Regions from separate parts of the Bacillus sp. SSR7 genome, predicted to be linked through region 3. Evidence: riboswitches for the same ligand, from Rfam matches in the RefSeq annotation. Region 3 holds a riboswitch; each other region holds the start of a gene.
What was found. A riboswitch is a leader RNA that binds a small molecule or an ion and turns the genes downstream of it on or off. The one in region 3 is predicted to bind S-adenosylmethionine.

Region 1: it holds a riboswitch for S-adenosylmethionine, as region 3 does, so the genes downstream of both, AC0NJG_RS25575 (MetQ/NlpA family ABC transporter substrate-binding protein) here and AC0NJG_RS08720 (Na+/H+ antiporter NhaC family protein) in region 3, are expected to answer to the same signal.
Region 2: it holds a riboswitch for S-adenosylmethionine, as region 3 does, so the genes downstream of both, mtnK (S-methyl-5-thioribose kinase) here and AC0NJG_RS08720 (Na+/H+ antiporter NhaC family protein) in region 3, are expected to answer to the same signal.
Region 4: it holds a riboswitch for S-adenosylmethionine, as region 3 does, so the genes downstream of both, AC0NJG_RS25675 (peptide ABC transporter substrate-binding protein) here and AC0NJG_RS08720 (Na+/H+ antiporter NhaC family protein) in region 3, are expected to answer to the same signal.

Annotation. Positions count from the first base shown of each region.
Region 1 is NZ_JBVVXV010000020.1:15,163-19,364, forward strand. It holds gene AC0NJG_RS25565 (methionine ABC transporter permease) at 1-367, opposite strand, end outside; gene AC0NJG_RS25570 (methionine ABC transporter ATP-binding protein) at 342-1,382, opposite strand; gene AC0NJG_RS25575 (MetQ/NlpA family ABC transporter substrate-binding protein) at 1,395-2,219, opposite strand; SAM riboswitch class I at 2,306-2,420, opposite strand; gene AC0NJG_RS25580 (NAD(P)-dependent alcohol dehydrogenase) at 2,501-3,409, opposite strand; gene AC0NJG_RS25585 (DUF6612 family protein) at 3,555-4,202, shown strand, end outside.
Region 2 is NZ_JBVVXV010000002.1:437,250-441,451, reverse strand. It holds gene mtnA (S-methyl-5-thioribose-1-phosphate isomerase) at 1-840, opposite strand, end outside; gene mtnK (S-methyl-5-thioribose kinase) at 837-2,018, opposite strand; SAM riboswitch class I at 2,110-2,251, opposite strand; gene AC0NJG_RS06395 (carbon-nitrogen family hydrolase) at 2,324-3,187, opposite strand; gene AC0NJG_RS06390 (pyridoxal phosphate-dependent aminotransferase) at 3,202-4,202, shown strand, end outside.
Region 3 is NZ_JBVVXV010000003.1:273,767-277,968, reverse strand. It holds gene gltP (glutamate/aspartate:proton symporter GltP) at 278-1,549, shown strand; gene AC0NJG_RS08725 (ribonuclease FAU-1 family protein) at 1,616-2,134, shown strand; SAM riboswitch class I at 2,255-2,360, shown strand; gene AC0NJG_RS08720 (Na+/H+ antiporter NhaC family protein) at 2,455-3,771, shown strand; gene AC0NJG_RS08715 (lmo0954 family membrane protein) at 3,995-4,202, shown strand, end outside.
Region 4 is NZ_JBVVXV010000020.1:37,035-41,236, reverse strand. It holds gene pnuC (nicotinamide riboside transporter PnuC) at 1-140, opposite strand, end outside; gene proC (pyrroline-5-carboxylate reductase) at 442-1,245, shown strand; gene AC0NJG_RS25680 (aldo/keto reductase) at 1,247-2,080, shown strand; SAM riboswitch class I at 2,232-2,336, shown strand; gene AC0NJG_RS25675 (peptide ABC transporter substrate-binding protein) at 2,469-4,109, shown strand.

The sequences.
Region 1 (4,202 bases), on a different contig from region 3:
CACGATCCACTTCTAGTAAAGCTGTCTCCATTAAACGTGCGATATAAGGAGCAGTGAAGACGACAAGCGGTACGATAACACCTTGCACGCCAATGGATGTTCCCATTAGAAACTTTGTAAAAGGTAAAATGAAGAATAATAGAATGATAAATGGAAGAGAGCGAATGATATTAATAATTGTATTAAGAATAGGATAGATGATTTTATTTTCATGCTGTCCACCAGGTCTTGTTAAAACAAGCGTGACACCAAGTGGCAGTGCAATAAGGATCGAGATGAGTAATGAAATAGATGTCATTTGAAAAGTTTGAATGGTTGCTTCCCATATGACTTTACCCCATTCATCCAAAAAGGACTTGTTTCCCATAATCTGTTCTACCTCCTTCTATGATGATTCCTTGCTCTTGTAAAAATGATAAAGCACGGTTGATTTCATTTTGTTTCCCTTGCATATGAATGACAAGTTTCCCGTATGCTTCATGTTTTAATTGAGTAATATTACCGGATAAAATATTTGGATATACTTGGAATCGTTTTGTAGCAACAGCTAACGCTGGTTCACCAGAAGAAGTTCCTATAAATGAAAGTGTTACGATTTCTCCGGTTCTTTGTAGTTCTTTTTGTACTTCGGCTGGGATTTTCGCTGCAAATGCACTATTTACGAATTTCTTTGTTGTTACATGCTGTGGATTTGTGAATATCTCTTTCACGGTGCCACTTTCAACTACTGCTCCATGTTCCATAACAGCAACTCGGTCACATATACGCTGGATAACGTTCATTTCATGTGTAATGAGTAAAATTGTAATTCCGATTTCTTCATTGATTTTTAATAGTAAATCAAGAATAGAGTCAGTTGTTTCTGGATCTAAAGCGCTCGTTGCTTCATCACTTAATAACACTTCCGGTTCGTGTGATAGTGCACGAGCGATGGCCACACGTTGTTTCTGACCACCAGAAAGTTCACTCGGATAGGCGTCTTTTCGATTAAAAAGGTCGACAATACGTAAATACTTTTCTACTCTTTTTGCAATTTCTACTTTTGGAATGCCAGCAAGGCGTAACGGCAATGCGATATTTTCATAAACGGTAACAGTTTTAAGTAAGTTGAACCCTTGAAATATCATTCCGATTTTTTGTCGCGCTTTTGCTAGTTCTTTTGTAGACAGTGTTGTTAAATCTTGCTCGTTTACAATGATATTTCCTGTCGTTGGTTTTTCTAATAAATTTACACAGCGAATTAATGTACTTTTGCCAGCACCACTATATCCAATGATTCCAAATACTTCGCCCTTTTTTACTTGAAGAGAAGTAGACTTAAGAGCTTCCACATTCCCCTTTTTTGTTGTAAATACTTTGGATACATTTTTTAATTCAATCATTATCGTCAGCTCCTACCAAGACGGTAAAACAGAACCATCAAATTTTTTCTCGATAAATTCTTTTACTTCTTTAGATTGATAAGCTTTCTTTAATTTATTTACAACAGCATCATCTTTATTTTCAGTACGAACAACGACCCAGTTCACATATGGTGAATCTTTTCCTTCACGGAAGATAGAATCTTTCGCAGGGCTTAATTTTGCACCTAATGCAAAGTTTGTATTAATGGCAGCTGCTTTTACTTCACTTAGTTGTGTTGGTAATTGAGATGCCTCTAATTCAACGATCTTTAAATTTTTTGGATTTTCAATTACATCTTTTGCAGTCGCTTTTGCAGTCGCTTTTTCTGTAGCTTTTGGATCCACTTTTAAAACTCCTGCTTTTTCAAATAGTTTTAAAGCTCGAAGTTCATTCGTTGGGTCATTCGGTACAGCAATTGCATCGCCCTCTTTTAATTCTTTTACATCCTTTAAGCTTTTTGAATATACGCCCATAGGGAATGTTACTGTTGAAAATACTTCGGTTAATTTCATATTACGTTCCGCTTTAAATACGTCTAAATATGATTTTGTTTGATAGCTATTTACATCAAGGCTTTTTTCATCGAGGGATACGTTCGGTGCTACATAATCATTAAATACTTTTATATCGATTTCGAGACCGTCTTTCGCTGCTACTTCTTTTACCTTTTCAAAAATTTGTTCATGCGGCCCTCCTGTTACACCGACAGTAATCTTTTTCTCATCTAACGCTTTTACTTCTTTATCTGAACTCCCGCTACATGCGCTTAATAATAATACAGCCCCACTTACAATGCTTAATAATACTTTCTTCATCTATAATTCCCCCTTAAATATACGTTCCAAAATAAAAAGCACCTCTCAAAAATAAGAGAGGTGCCGAATAGACAAAATAGATTCCTCTCTTATCTTTCAAAACGAGAACTCGTTTTGCAGGAATTAGCACCTTAGCTTATACGTTATAAGCTCGGTTGCCGGGCATCATCGGGCCAGTCCCTCCGCCACTCTTGATAAGAGTATGTGTATGTAGTTTTTTAATATGGTACTAATAGTAAATCTTACAAAAAGAATTGTCAACGTTATTTTCTGAATATATTTTATTTTAAGGTAATCGAAACGTTCCCCTTTTTATGCCCGTTTTCTACATACATATGGGCTTCAGCAATCTCTTCTAACCGGTAAGTTCTATCAATAACAGGCTTTAAATTTTCTGTTTCAGTTAGTTTTTTTAGTAGAAACATATCTTCTTTACTTACTTTTGCCATCATTCCATTAACAGATACATATATTCCATTAGGTGTTAATACTTGTTTACAAAGGGATTTTTTATATTTTCCAACTGCATCAAATATAACATCATAGTATTCCCCCCGCTTAGTAAAATCTTCTTTCGTATAATCGATTACTTTGTCAGCCCCTAAAGATTGCACGAGTTCAAAATTTGAATTACTACAAACAGCCGTAACGGTCGTACCAAAATATTTAGCGAGTTGTATGGCAGCTGTTCCTACTGATCCAGAGGCGCCATATATGAGAACTTGTTGCCCCTTTTTTATCCGGCCTTTTCTCAGAAAATGCAACGCTGAAGTTCCACCAAAAGGAATAACTGCCGCTTCTTCATACGTTACATTGGTAGGTTTTAATGTTATTAATCCACTTTCATGCACGCATGTGTATTCGGCATAACCACCAAGATTGAGTTCTGTTAATGCAAAAATTTGATCCCCTTTTTTAAATTGAGTTACATCTGTCCCGATATCCTCTATCTCTCCTGCTAATTCTACGCCAAGTATAGGGTTTCTCGGTTTTCTAAGTCCTAATATAAGTCGCATAGGAATCCAAAATAATAGAGGGCTATTAAATCCGCGTATTCTACAATCTCCAGTCGATACACTTGTTGCGTGAATTTTAACTAATACTTCGTTCTTTTTAGGTATAGGTTTCTCTATATTTTGAAGCTGAAGAACGTTAGGTGGTCCATACTGTGTGCAAATGATCGCCTTCATAATGTCCTCCTGAAATGAGTTGTCGTTATTTACATCATATTTAAGATCTTTATTAAACATGTCGCTATATAGCGAGTATAGATTAAAAATTATATAGATTTCATAGGAAAAGAGGTGATATTATTTTGGGAAAGGGGGCAACAGTATGAAAAAAATTATTTTTGTTTCAAGTTTAGTACTTGCAATCAGTCTAGGGGTAGGGTGTAGTAATGAGAAAACAGCAAAGACGGATGAGCCGAAAAAAGAATCCGTTCAAAAAGAAAAGGAATTAACGGCGAAAGATGTTTTCAAGAAAACGAATGAAGCTTTTAAAAATGAAGAACATGTAACGATGACATATGGTGTAGGGGTAAAAGCTGAGGGAACAGAGATGGATATATTAAAGGCTAAGATGCAATTAGAGCCAAAGACAAAGAATTCTCGTTCTGAAATGAATATTTCCGGTACAGATGTTGTAGTGTATACTGTGGATGGTAAAGTTGCTGGTGAGGTAAAAAACCCTAATACAGGAGAAGTTATAACCGTACCAGAGGAGCAATTAAACGCTGGTGGAATGAAAGCGACTCAAGATATTATAGATAAATTAGAAGTACCGGAAGTAGTTTTAGATAAAATGAAGCTGGAGAAAAGCGGAGATAAATATAAACTGAAATTTACATTAAAAGGGCAAGAAACAGAAAGTATGTTAACTAGCATGGATGAAACGCAGAAAAAAATGTTACAAGCACAAAATGCGAAGATAGAAGAAGTGGATGCAGAATATATCATTACAAAAGATTTTAAATATGAATCA
Region 2 (4,202 bases), on a different contig from region 3:
CGTAATATCAAATGTAGATAACGGAGCTGCAACGTAGAACGGGATACCGAAGTACTTTGCTAATATAGCTAAATTCATTGTTCCGATTTTATTTGCTGTATCTCCATTTGCGACAATTCGGTCCGCTCCTACAATAATTGCGTTGATTTCTTTCGTTTGAATAGCATGAGCTGCCGTATTATCTGTAATAAGTGTTACATCAATATTTGCCTGTTTTAATTCCCAGGTCGTTAAGCGACCGCCTTGTAAAACTGGTCTCGTTTCACATGCATATGCATGTAAATGTACACCTTTTTCTTTCCCAATATAAAACGGTGCTAATGCAGTACCATATCTAGCAGTTGCGATACTGCCAGCGTTACAAATTGTTAAAACGTTATCACCATCTTGAAAACATGTTAATGCATGTTCTCCAATACTCCTGCATACTGCTTCATCCTCTTGCTGAATAAGAAGCGCTTCTTCTTCTAATATTTTTTGCGCTTCTTTTATTGTAGTAATTTCTCGAATGGATTCTCTCATACGATCGATTGCCCAAAATAAATTGACTGCTGTCGGGCGTGATGTTCCTAAATAATTACAATCTCTATTAAACTTCTTTTGAAATTCTTCAATATGTACAGTATCATATTTTTTTGATGCAAGCGCCAAGCCAAATGCAGCTACAATCCCAATTGCCGGTGCTCCTCGTACTTCTAGCATGACAATACTTTTCCATACCTCTTCAATTGTCGTTAATGTTTTGTATTCTGTGCTATGCGGTAACTTTGTTTGATTTAATACTGCAATAGCATTCCCTTTCCAACTGACAGACCTCGGAATTGTAACAATTGTACTCATGCTTTTACCCCTCCAGAAACTGTCTGTTGGAATAATGATCGGAACAGTTGAATATCAGCGTTTTTAGATTCATATTTTATTAGTTCTTTACCTAAGGATAACGCTTGTTTCTTAGCTTGAATTCTTGTTTCTTTATTTGTTATTTCATCTAAATCAGCTACATGCGCTAGGCCAATTGTTCTACGGATAAGCTCACATCCAGCAAATCCAACAGCATCAATAAAGATATTTTGCAAAATAATTGGTAACCATTGTTTTTCTTTCGTATATGCTTCTACACCTTCTCCAATCCATAACTTCGTAAAAGTTTCTACAAAATAACTCCATGTCTTCTCTATATGGAAAAATAGTACACTTCTCTGTTCTTCTTCTCTAGATAAAGCATTTAATAATAAATTTGCAATAAATTGACCGATGTCAAACCCAAATGGGCCATATGTCGCAAATTCTGGATCAATCACTTTCGTTTCAGAAGGTGATGAAAAAATACTACCTGTATGTAAATCACCATGAATAAGAGTTTCTTTTCTTGTTAAGAACTTATATTTATATTGCGCTACTTTTAGTTTTAAAGTTTTATCACTCCAAAGTTCATCAACAGCCAATTGTAACTCCGGCTCATAATCATTCGTATCGTAATGTCCAAACGGATCTGTAAACACTAAATCTTCTGTAATTTTGCAGAGGTCTGGATTTACAAATGTACCTTCTAGTACCCTTTTCTCTTCTGACTGTAAACCAAAATCTGAAGTGTAAAATAAAACATTTGCTAGAAAACGACCGATATGCTGGGATAAAAGTGGATATTCTTCTCCGTCTATTAATCCTTTTCTTGTAATTGTTAGTCTTGATAAGTCTTCTATTACCGTTATCGCTAACTCTTCATCATGACTGTACACTACTGGAACATAATCCGGTACATACTTCGCAAAAATTTTCAGTGCCTTACTTTCAATTGTCGCTCTTTTTATAGATAACGGCCAGCTTTCACCAACTACTTTCGCATACGGCAGTGCCTGTTTTATTATAATAGACTTCTCTCCATCATCTAATTTGAACACGTAATTTAAATTTCCATCTCCAATTTCATGACAAACTACATTTTCTTTCTTTTCAAAATAACCGTGTTCTTTCGCATATTGTATAGCTGTTGTTTCAGTTAATGCATAATATCCCATCGTCTTCTCCCCCTTTTTTATATTCAGAGGTTTTTCTGACGTAGAAAAACCTCTTTCCACTAAGAAAGAGGTTTGAAGTTTATCTTCTCCCCTCTTATCTGCCAGAAAGTTTTACTTTCTGCTGGAATTAGCACCGTGCCTTTTGGCGTCATAAACGCCCCATTTCACAATGGTATTACGGTCGGTTGCTGGGCTTCATCGGGCCAAATCCCTCCACCTGCTCTTGATAAGAGTTGTATAATTTTTTAGAATTTTTAACTTTATGTTGAAGACTATACCAAGAATAAAAATCACTTGTCAACATTTTATTTGTATAATTCTGGACGTCGATCTGCAAAAACTGGAATTCCTTTGCGTACTTCTTTAATTTTCTCGAATGTAAGCTCGCCAAATAGAATTGATTCTTCTTCATTCGCTTCTACAACAACTTCGCCCCAAGGATCGACAATTAAAGAATGGCCGGCAAACTCATTATTTGGATCCTTCCCTGCCCTATTACATGCTACAACATAACACTGATTTTCAACTGCTCTTGCTTGTAATAATAAACGCCAATGCGCTAAACGAACGAATGGCCATTCAGCTACAACAAATAAAACTTTTGCACCTTTAGCAGTATGAACGCGCATCCACTCCGGAAAACGAATATCATAGCAAATGGTGCCGGCGCACTCTACATCATCTAACTTAAATTCACCAGTACTATTTCCAGCGATTAAATATTTATGTTCATCCATAAGCTGAAATAAATGCACTTTACTATATTCATTGACTAGTTCTCCTTTATTCGTTACAACATACATTGTATTTGTAACACCTTGCTCCGTTTGCTTTGCTATAGAACCACCAACAATATGTACACCATATTGTTTCGACCATTCTATCAACTTTTCTTTCGTTTCCAATCCATCCCTATCTGCAATTTCAGAGAGTCTCGTTAAATCATAACCTGTTGTCCATAGTTCTGGTAAGACGATAACATCTGGTCTTTCTTTCATCGCTTCGTTTATTTTATGTTTAGCATTCTCAATATTTTTTTCTACATCTCCAAAAACAATATCCATTTGAATACATGCGACTTTCATTTTGTCAGCCCCATCCTTAATTTTTTCTTTACAAAATACTGGAAAGATTATATCATTTGTCACTAGAATTGTAACAACTTTCAAAAGAGGTGGAAAGCATGAAATTATTTCAACCTTCTGAGATCGTAACATCATTGCCTACACAATTTTTCGCTTCACTTGTTGCAAAAGTTAACAAAGTCGTTGCAGCAGGGCACGATGTTATTAATCTAGGACAGGGTAATCCAGATCAACCAACACCACAGCATATCGTAAAAGCTTTACAAGATGCTGCTGCAAAAGCGATTCATCATAAATATCCGCCATTTCGCGGACATGAAAGTTTAAAAGAAGCTGTAGCAACATTCTATCAACGCGAATACGGCGTAAAATTAAATCCAAAAACGGAAGTTGCTATTTTATTCGGCGGAAAGGCTGGGTTAGTAGAATTACCAGTTTGTTTTACAAACCCTGGTGATACGATTCTCGTTCCAGATCCAGGTTATCCAGATTATTTATCAGGAGTTGCTTTAGCAAAAGCTCAGTTTGAAACAATGCCACTTATTGCAGAAAATAACTTTTTACCAGATTATACGAAAATTGATGACTCTATTGCCGAGCGTGCAAAATTAATGTTTTTAAACTATCCAAATAATCCTACAGGTGCTACTGCATCAAAAGATTTTTTTGATGCAACGATTCATTTTGCTAATAAACACAATATATTAGTTGTTCATGATTTCGCTTACGGTGCTATAGGGTTCGACGGTCAAAAGCCTGTTAGTTTCTTACAAGCAGACGGCGCCAAAGATACGGGAATTGAAATTTATACATTATCAAAAACTTTCAATATGGCTGGATGGCGTATTGCCTTTGCAGTAGGGAATGAAAGTGTGATTGAAACAATTAACTTATTACAAGATCATATGTATGTTAGTATTTTTGGTGCAGTTCAAGATGCTGCCCGCGAAGCATTATTAAGTTCACAGTCTTGCGTAGGAAACCTCGTAAATAGTTATGAATCTCGAAGAAACGCTCTTATTTCTGCTTGTCACTCGATTGGTTGGAATGTAGACATTCCAACCGGATCATTCTTTGCATGGCTTCCTGTTCCAAAAGG
Region 3 (4,202 bases):
TATGTAGTGAAATATTAGTTATACATTCAATAAAACACTGGTAAGGAATCGTTCTCATGTTAGGTTTTCTGACATGGGTTTTATTTTTGTCAAGAAAATTATTTGCGTTCGGGCAAACTTATTTTGTTGTCAGATTTTAAATTTTGATTTATGATTTTTAACAGGGACAAAATGTAGTGAATTGTCGAATAATATGTAATACTCTTAATTTCAAGTTTTATAGAGATAGATAGAATGAGAGATAGAGTGACACATCGAAGAGGGGGTTACAACAAATATGAAAAGAATAGGACTTGCATGGCAAATATTAATTGGTCTTACGCTAGGTATTGCAGTTGGGGCGATTTTCTTTGGCAATCCGGCAGTGGTGAGTTATTTACAACCAATTGGTGATATTTTTATCCGATTAATTAAAATGATCGTTGTACCGATTGTTGTAGCGAGTATTGTTGTTGGGGTTGCTGGTGTTGGCGATGTTAAAAAATTAGGTCGACTAGGCGGAAAAACAATTATTTACTTTGAAATTATTACAACAATTGCAATTATTGTCGGTCTATTAATTGCGAATATTTTCCAACCAGGAAAAGGCGTAAATATGGAGCAGTTAACAAAGACAGATATTTCGAAATATACACATACGACAGAGCAAGTACAAAGTCATTCATTTGCAGATACATTTGTAAATATTGTTCCAACAAACATTGTAAAGTCATTAGCTGACGGAGATATGCTTGCTATTATCTTCTTCTCTGTATTATTTGGTTTAGGTGTAGCGGCAATTGGTGAAAGAGGAAGACCGGTTCTTCAATTTTTCCAAGGTGTAGCTGATGCAATGTTTTACGTAACAAACCAAGTTATGAAATTTGCACCATTTGGTGTATTTGCGTTAATTGGAGTTACAGTTTCTACATTTGGTCTTTCTTCATTAATTCCATTAGGGAAATTATTAATTGTCGTATACGGAGCAATGATTTTCTTCGTTGTAGTCGTATTAGGAATTACAGCGAAAATATTTGGAATTAACATTTTCCAATTCTTTAAGATTTTAAAAGATGAACTAATCTTAGCGTACTCTACAGCAAGTTCAGAAACAGTTTTACCAAAAATCATGGAGAAAATGGAGAAGTTTGGTTGTCCGAAAGCAATTACATCTTTTGTTATTCCGACAGGTTATTCATTTAACTTAGATGGATCAACTTTATATCAAGCAATTGCGGCTATTTTCTTAGCACAAATGTATGGTATTGATTTATCTATTACACAACAAATTACATTATTACTTGTATTAATGCTTACATCAAAAGGTATTGCGGGTGTACCTGGCGTATCATTCGTTGTATTATTAGCGACACTTGGTACAGTAGGTATTCCAGCTGAAGGTTTAGCCTTTATCGCTGGTATTGACCGTATTTTAGATATGGCTCGTACAGCAGTTAACGTTGTAGGTAACTCTTTAGCAGCTGTAGTTATGTCTAAATGGGAAGGTCAATATGACGCTGAAAAAGGACAAGCCTACTTGAAAGAAATTTCTAATAAGCAAGCAGCTTAATTATAATTTGAACAAGCTCTCACATAATATGTGGGGGCTTTTCTATATAGAAGGGGAGCAGACGTAATGAAACGTAAATATGGTGACGGTTCTTCGTGGAAGCGACTACTAGAGAAGAATTATACGGTTAAGCAAATAGAAGAGGGAATGCTAGGAATACTGGAAATAAAAAAGGTGAGAGAACCTAGTTGTAAAGAATATGACGGTAAAGAGCTATGTATTGCTGGCAATCAGTATACGTGGATTCAATATTTCATAGACGGGAAAAACTTTGCGATTACCGCTATGTTAGATGATCAAAAAGAATTAGTGCAATATTATATCGATGTGGCGAAAGAATATGAAATAGACGAGCGTGGTTTACCGTATTTTGATGATTTATATTTAGATGTAGTGTTATTACCGAATGGTAAGATGTATGTGCTAGATGAAGATGAGCTAGAGGATGCTTATAAAAGTGGCGATGTTACAAAAGAAGAGTATGAGTTAGCTTGGTACACTACGAAATGGATCATAGCTGCAATAAAAAATAGTGAATTTTATTGGATTTCAATATTGGAAGAAGAAATCAAAAAGTTAAAATGATTATTGTATTCAAATTTTTGTATAATTACCAAAAAAATCTATACAAAAAATAATTGACTTTTGTTTTGTAAGCGAGTAAAGTTAGGGAAGAAATTATTATTAAAAAATAAATATGAAACCTTCTTATAAAGAGAGGCGGAGGGACTGGCCCTACGATGCCTCGGCAGCGGACTCGATTTCAGAGTGCTGTGCCAAATCCAGCAAGCATATGCTTGAAAGATGAGAAGAGCGTTTCTTATAGATGTATAAGACCTCTTCTTGTTGGAAGAGGTCTTTTGTTATTCATTAGAAAAAGGTTGAAACTAGGGAGAGATGGTACTTTGAAAGAAACGAGAGGAAATGGTTTGGCATTATTACCACTTGGGATATTTCTGGCGCTATTTATTGGTTCTGGAATTATTACAGGTGATTTCTATAAATTGCCGATACTTGTAGCAATTTCAATTGCTGTAGGAGTCGCTTTAGCAATGAATCGTAAAGAAAGTTTTAATGTAAAAGTGGAACGATTTGCTAAAGGTGCAGGGAACCCAGATATTATGATTATGGTTCTGATTTTTGTACTGGCAGGAGCGTTTTCTGAAACAGCAAAAGGGATGGGTGGCGTTGATTCTACAGTTAACTTAGCGTTATCAATTTTACCACAAGGATTTATCGTAGCTGGCATTTTCGTTATAGGAGCGTTTATTTCATTAGCGATGGGAACTTCCATGGGAACAATTGCTGCATTAGCACCAATTGCTGTAGGTATTAGTGGGCAAACTGATATCTCAATTGCACTTACGATGGCTACTGTTGTTGGCGGAGCGATGTTTGGAGATAATTTATCATTTATTTCAGATACAACAATCGCAGCTGTACGTTCACAAGGAACAGAAATGAAAGATAAGTTTAAAACGAACTTTTTAATTGTATTACCAGCAGCTATTATTACAATTGTACTATTAGTAATCATTACTTTAGGAAGCGATACGCAGATTAAAACGCATAGCTTTGACTGGATAAAGATTTTACCGTATGCAGGAGTACTTATTACAGCGCTACTTGGTTGGAATGTACTTATCGTGTTAACCGGTGGAACTGTACTATCTGGGGTTATCGGTCTTTTAGATGGAAGTTATACGTTAGAGAGTTTCTTTAAAAGTGTAACGACTGGAATGGGCGGTATGATGGAGTTAGTATTACTTGCTATTTTAATTGGTGGTATGGTCGAATTGATTCAATATAATGGTGGCATTCAATATTTAATGAATATTTTAACGCGTAACATTCGTTCAAAAAAAGGAGCAGAGTTCGGTATCGCTGGTTTAGTAGGTATGACGAATATGTGTACAGCGAATAATACCATTTCTATTATCTTTACAGGTCCGCTTGCGAAAAACATTGCAGATCAATATGAAATTGATCCTCGTAAATCAGCGAGTGTATTAGATCTTTTCTCGTGCTGTGTGCAAGGGTTAATTCCGTATGGTGCGCAAATGTTAACAGCAGCAGGATTTGCGGCGTTATCTCCAATTGAACTGTTACCATATGCGTTTTATCCAATCTTAGTTGGAGTATGTGGAATCATTTCTATATTAATTGGTTTCCCGAGGTTTTCTAAAGTAGCGGAAAAGAAAGAGTATCATAAAACAGCATAATGGAAGTGTATGAAAAGTAACGAAAGCCGTACAGAGAATGTTCTCTGTACGGCTTTTTATGTGCGGGAAAAGAGTGAATGATCCCATGCTACCATATGTTTTTACAAAAGGCTGAATGCAACTCGGTCTTAAGTCTGAGTTAAAAACGGTTCTTAAGCTCGTTATGGAAAAAAGAAAAAATAGTTAAGATAAGAGTATCAAATCGAAGGGAGGCAAGCACAAGATGAAACAATTTCTAGCGTTTATCGCGGCTGGTATTTTAGCTTTAATTGCTCTTGGCAGTCTTGCTGGTATTGTAGGATTCGCAATTGGAGCAGGAGTTGTGTACTGGAGCTATAAATCATTTGTGCGAGCACAATCATTTTTTGGAAAGTTAGCTTGGGGTATTGTTGGTTTGATCGGCTTGTCCATCGCCCTTTCGCATTCCCCAG
Region 4 (4,202 bases), on a different contig from region 3:
ACCTTTTCCCTCGCTAATAACCAAACATTAATAATCCCCATAACCGATGCAAAAATTTCAATATAACTCGATTGAATATAAAATCCAACCAATACGCAAATAATACTAGAAACGACTAAAAAAAGCGGACTTCTAATCATGATCATCTCTCCCCAGATGTATAATAAAGTGAAACTTTAATCAGCCCTCACCAATCGGGCTTTTATGGGCAGCCCGCCCCCCACCTAACTTCTTTGCTTTCGCTGAATTTTGAGGTGGGGGTCTTACTGCACATTAAAGCGGGATAAATTCCCTATCACCAGTATAAGTAATAGCCTTTACCATGAATTCCCTCCTTTTTATTATCCATTCTACCTACAGGAAGCCTTTTCTTTTTACAAAATTCTCTTAAAAATGGTATCGTTTTTTATAACATATCTCCACTAGAAAGGAATAAAGGATATGCTAACTAAACATCGAATTCTATTTATTGGTGCTGGTCGTATGGCAGAAGCCATATTTTCCGGGTTACTGAAAACAAGCAAAGAATACATCGAAGAAATTATCGTTTCTAACCGAAGCAACGTAGAAAAACTGGAACAATTACAAACGCGATATAATGTGTCTACTACAACAGATTGGAAGCAGCATGTTACATCTGTTGATACGATTGTTTTAGCAATGCCGCCTTCTGCACATGAAGGTTTATTAGCGGAATTATCTCCGTTACTATCGAATCAACTTGTCGTAACGGTAGCCGCTGGCATTGGCCCATCTTATTTAGAAGAAAGACTTCCCGAGGGGACACCTGTTGCTTGGATTATGCCAAATACAGCTGCTGAAATCGGAAAGTCTATCTCCTTATATACAATGGGACAATCGGTAACCGAGATGCATCAGGAAACCTTGCAACTGCTTTTAAGAGGTATTGGTACTTCGCAACTTTGTACTGAGGAAGAAGTTCATCAGCTTACTGCAGTTACGGGAAGTGCACCAGCTTTCCTTTATTACTTTGCTGAAAGCTTAATTGAAGCAACAAAAAGTTATGGAGTTGATGAAGCAACCGCAAAACACCTTGTCATTCAAATGATTTCCGGCTCTGCTTCTATGCTTGAACAAACGCAAGATCCAGCTAACCTCCGCGAACAAGTAACAACACCCGGTGGTTCCACAGCTGAAGGTCTCAAAGCTTTATATGAATATAATTTTTCAGAGGCAATTCAAAAAGCAGTAGAAGCAACAAACAAAAAAGCTAGGGGGAAATAATATGAATTTAACAAGTTTAAAAGACTATACAACATTACATAACGGTGTAAAAATGCCTTGGTTCGGTTTAGGTGTTTTTAAAGTAGAAGATGGTTCAGAAGTAATTGAATCTGTAAAAGCAGCAATTAAAAATGGCTATCGCAGCATTGATACTGCAGCAATTTATCAAAACGAAGAAGGCGTTGGACAAGCGATCCGTGAATCAGGTATTTCACGTGAAGAATTATTTATTACATCAAAAGTATGGAATAGCGATCAAGGGTATGAAACAACACTTCAAGCATTCGAAACTACATTAGAGAAATTAGGTTTAGAGTATTTAGATTTATATTTAGTACATTGGCCTGTAAAAGGAAAATATACTGAATCATGGAAAGCGTTAGAAAAGCTTTATAAAGATGGCCGTGTTCGTGCAATTGGCGTGAGTAATTTCCACATCCACCACTTACAAGACGTATTTGAAATTGCTGAAATTAAGCCAATGGTCAACCAAGTGGAATACCACCCACGTTTAGCACAAGAAGAGCTACACGCTTTCTGCAAAGAACATAACATCCAGCTTGAAGCTTGGTCACCATTAATGCAAGGCCAACTACTAGACAATCCAACATTACAAGACATTGCAACAAAATATAATAAATCAACTGCACAAATTATTTTACGATGGGATCTACAAAACGAAGTTGTAACAATCCCTAAATCTATTAAAGAACATCGCATTATTGAAAATGCAAACATCTTCGACTTTGAATTAAGTGCTGATGATATGAAAGCAATTCAAGCTTTAAATGAAGATCGTCGCGTTGGTCCAGATCCAGATAACTTTAACTTCTAATAGAAAAACCACTGCCATATGCAGTGGTTTTTCGTTAAAGAAAACTGAAAATTTAAACTATATTTCATTCGGTTGACACTTCATTATTCAAGGTGTAAGATTTTGAATTATCAAAGAAACACAAAAATTAATAAAGTTTATTCGTTTACTCATTGTATCAAGAGAGGTGGAGGGACTGGCCCTTTGAAACCTCGGCAACAGGTTCATTTTGAATACTGTGCCACTTCCTGCAAGCTTTGTGCTTGAAAGATAGAATGAGGGACTTCGTTTATATACGGGTGCATAACTTGTACGTAAAAATCCCTCTTTCTCAATATGAAAAGAGGGATTTTTTATTTTTCATTTCCCTCATCATCATCCAAACTTAATTATTTAGGAGGAAAATCAAATGAAAAAGAAGTTTGTACCCGGTATTGCATCAGTTGTAGGAGTAAGTATTTTATTAACTGGTTGCGGTAGTTATAAAAACGAAGCAAGCGGAGCAAATGCAAAGGACGAGGCACCTAGTAAACAGGTTTTAAACTTATCTTCACCTACTGAAATACGAACAATGGATACGGCTCGTGCTACAGACACTGATTCTGGCCAAGTAATGAGAAACGTATTTGAAGGCTTGTATAATCTTGGTGAAGGTAACAAACCTGTCCCTGGTGTTGCAAAATCTCATGAAGTAAGTGGCGATAAAACGAAATACACATTCCACCTGCGAGATTCAAAATGGTCAAACGGCACGCCTGTTACAGCGAAAGATTTTGTCTTCGCTTGGCAAAGAGCTGTCGATCCAGCAACAGCCTCTGAATATGCATTTCTATTCTTTGATATTAAAAACGCAACAAAAATTAACAACAAAGAACTTCCAGCCGACCAACTTGGTGTAAAAGCAATTGATGACCATACGTTTGAGGTAGAATTAGAACGCCCTGTTCCATATTTTATTAGCTTAACAGCGTTCCCAACATTCCTACCAATTAACGAGGAATTCTTCAAAGCACAAGGTGATAAGTACGCTTTAGAAGATAATACAATCTTGTACAACGGCGCTTTTACACTAAGCGATTGGAAGCATGAACAAAGCTTTAAATTTAAGAAAAACCCTACCTATTGGGATAAAGATACTGTCAAACTAGAAGAAATCAATTTTAACGTCGTAAAAGAAAAATCAACAGAAGTAAACCTATTCGAATCAAAACAATTAGACCGCATAAAATTAACATCTGATTTCGTTGATAAATATAAAAAAGATGCGAACTTTAAAGAACGCCCGAACGTAGGCGTACAATTTTTACGTATGAATCAACAAAACAAAATACTTCAAAACGTGTCTGCACGCCAAGCAATCGATCAAACAATTGATCGAAAATCCTTTGTAAATACGTTATTAAACGATGGATCTACACCAACTTTTGGTCTCGTTCCAAAAAACTTTGCAAAAGGAGCTGATGGAAAGGACTTCCGTACTATAAACGGAGATTTAACCAAAGTTGATACAAAATCTGCACAAGAGTTATGGAAAAAAGCTAAACAAGAGCTTGGTTCTGAAAAAATCACATTAGAATTATTAACAAGTGATGCTGACCTTGATAAGAAAACTGGTGAGTTCTTAAAAGGACAGCTAGAAAAGAATTTAGATGGATTAACAGTAAATGTGAAACCACAACCACGTAAACAACAAGTTTCACTTTTATTAAAAGGTGACTATGAAATCGGTATTGACGGCTGGAGCCCTGACTTTGCTGACCCAATTACATTCCTTGAATTGTTTACAACGAATAACCCTTACAACTTAGATCATTACTCTAATAAGGAATTCGATGAAACAATTGAAAAAGTGAAAACGACTTTAGCTGGTGATGAAAAAGCTCGCTGGGAAGCATTACTAGCATCTGAAAAAATATTATTTAAAGACTCTGTTATCGCTCCCCTTTACCAAAAAGGCGAATCTTATTTAGAACGTTCTTATGTGAAAGGAATTGTGCAAGTAGACTTTGCAGGTCAATTAAACTTCAAATGGGCACAAATTGAAAAATAAAAGGCAACCTGAATTGAAGTTTTTCTCCCCATACCAATTGTTTTATTGGAAAAATGTATTAAAAGCGGATTTCTCAATAGGAGAAAATCCGCT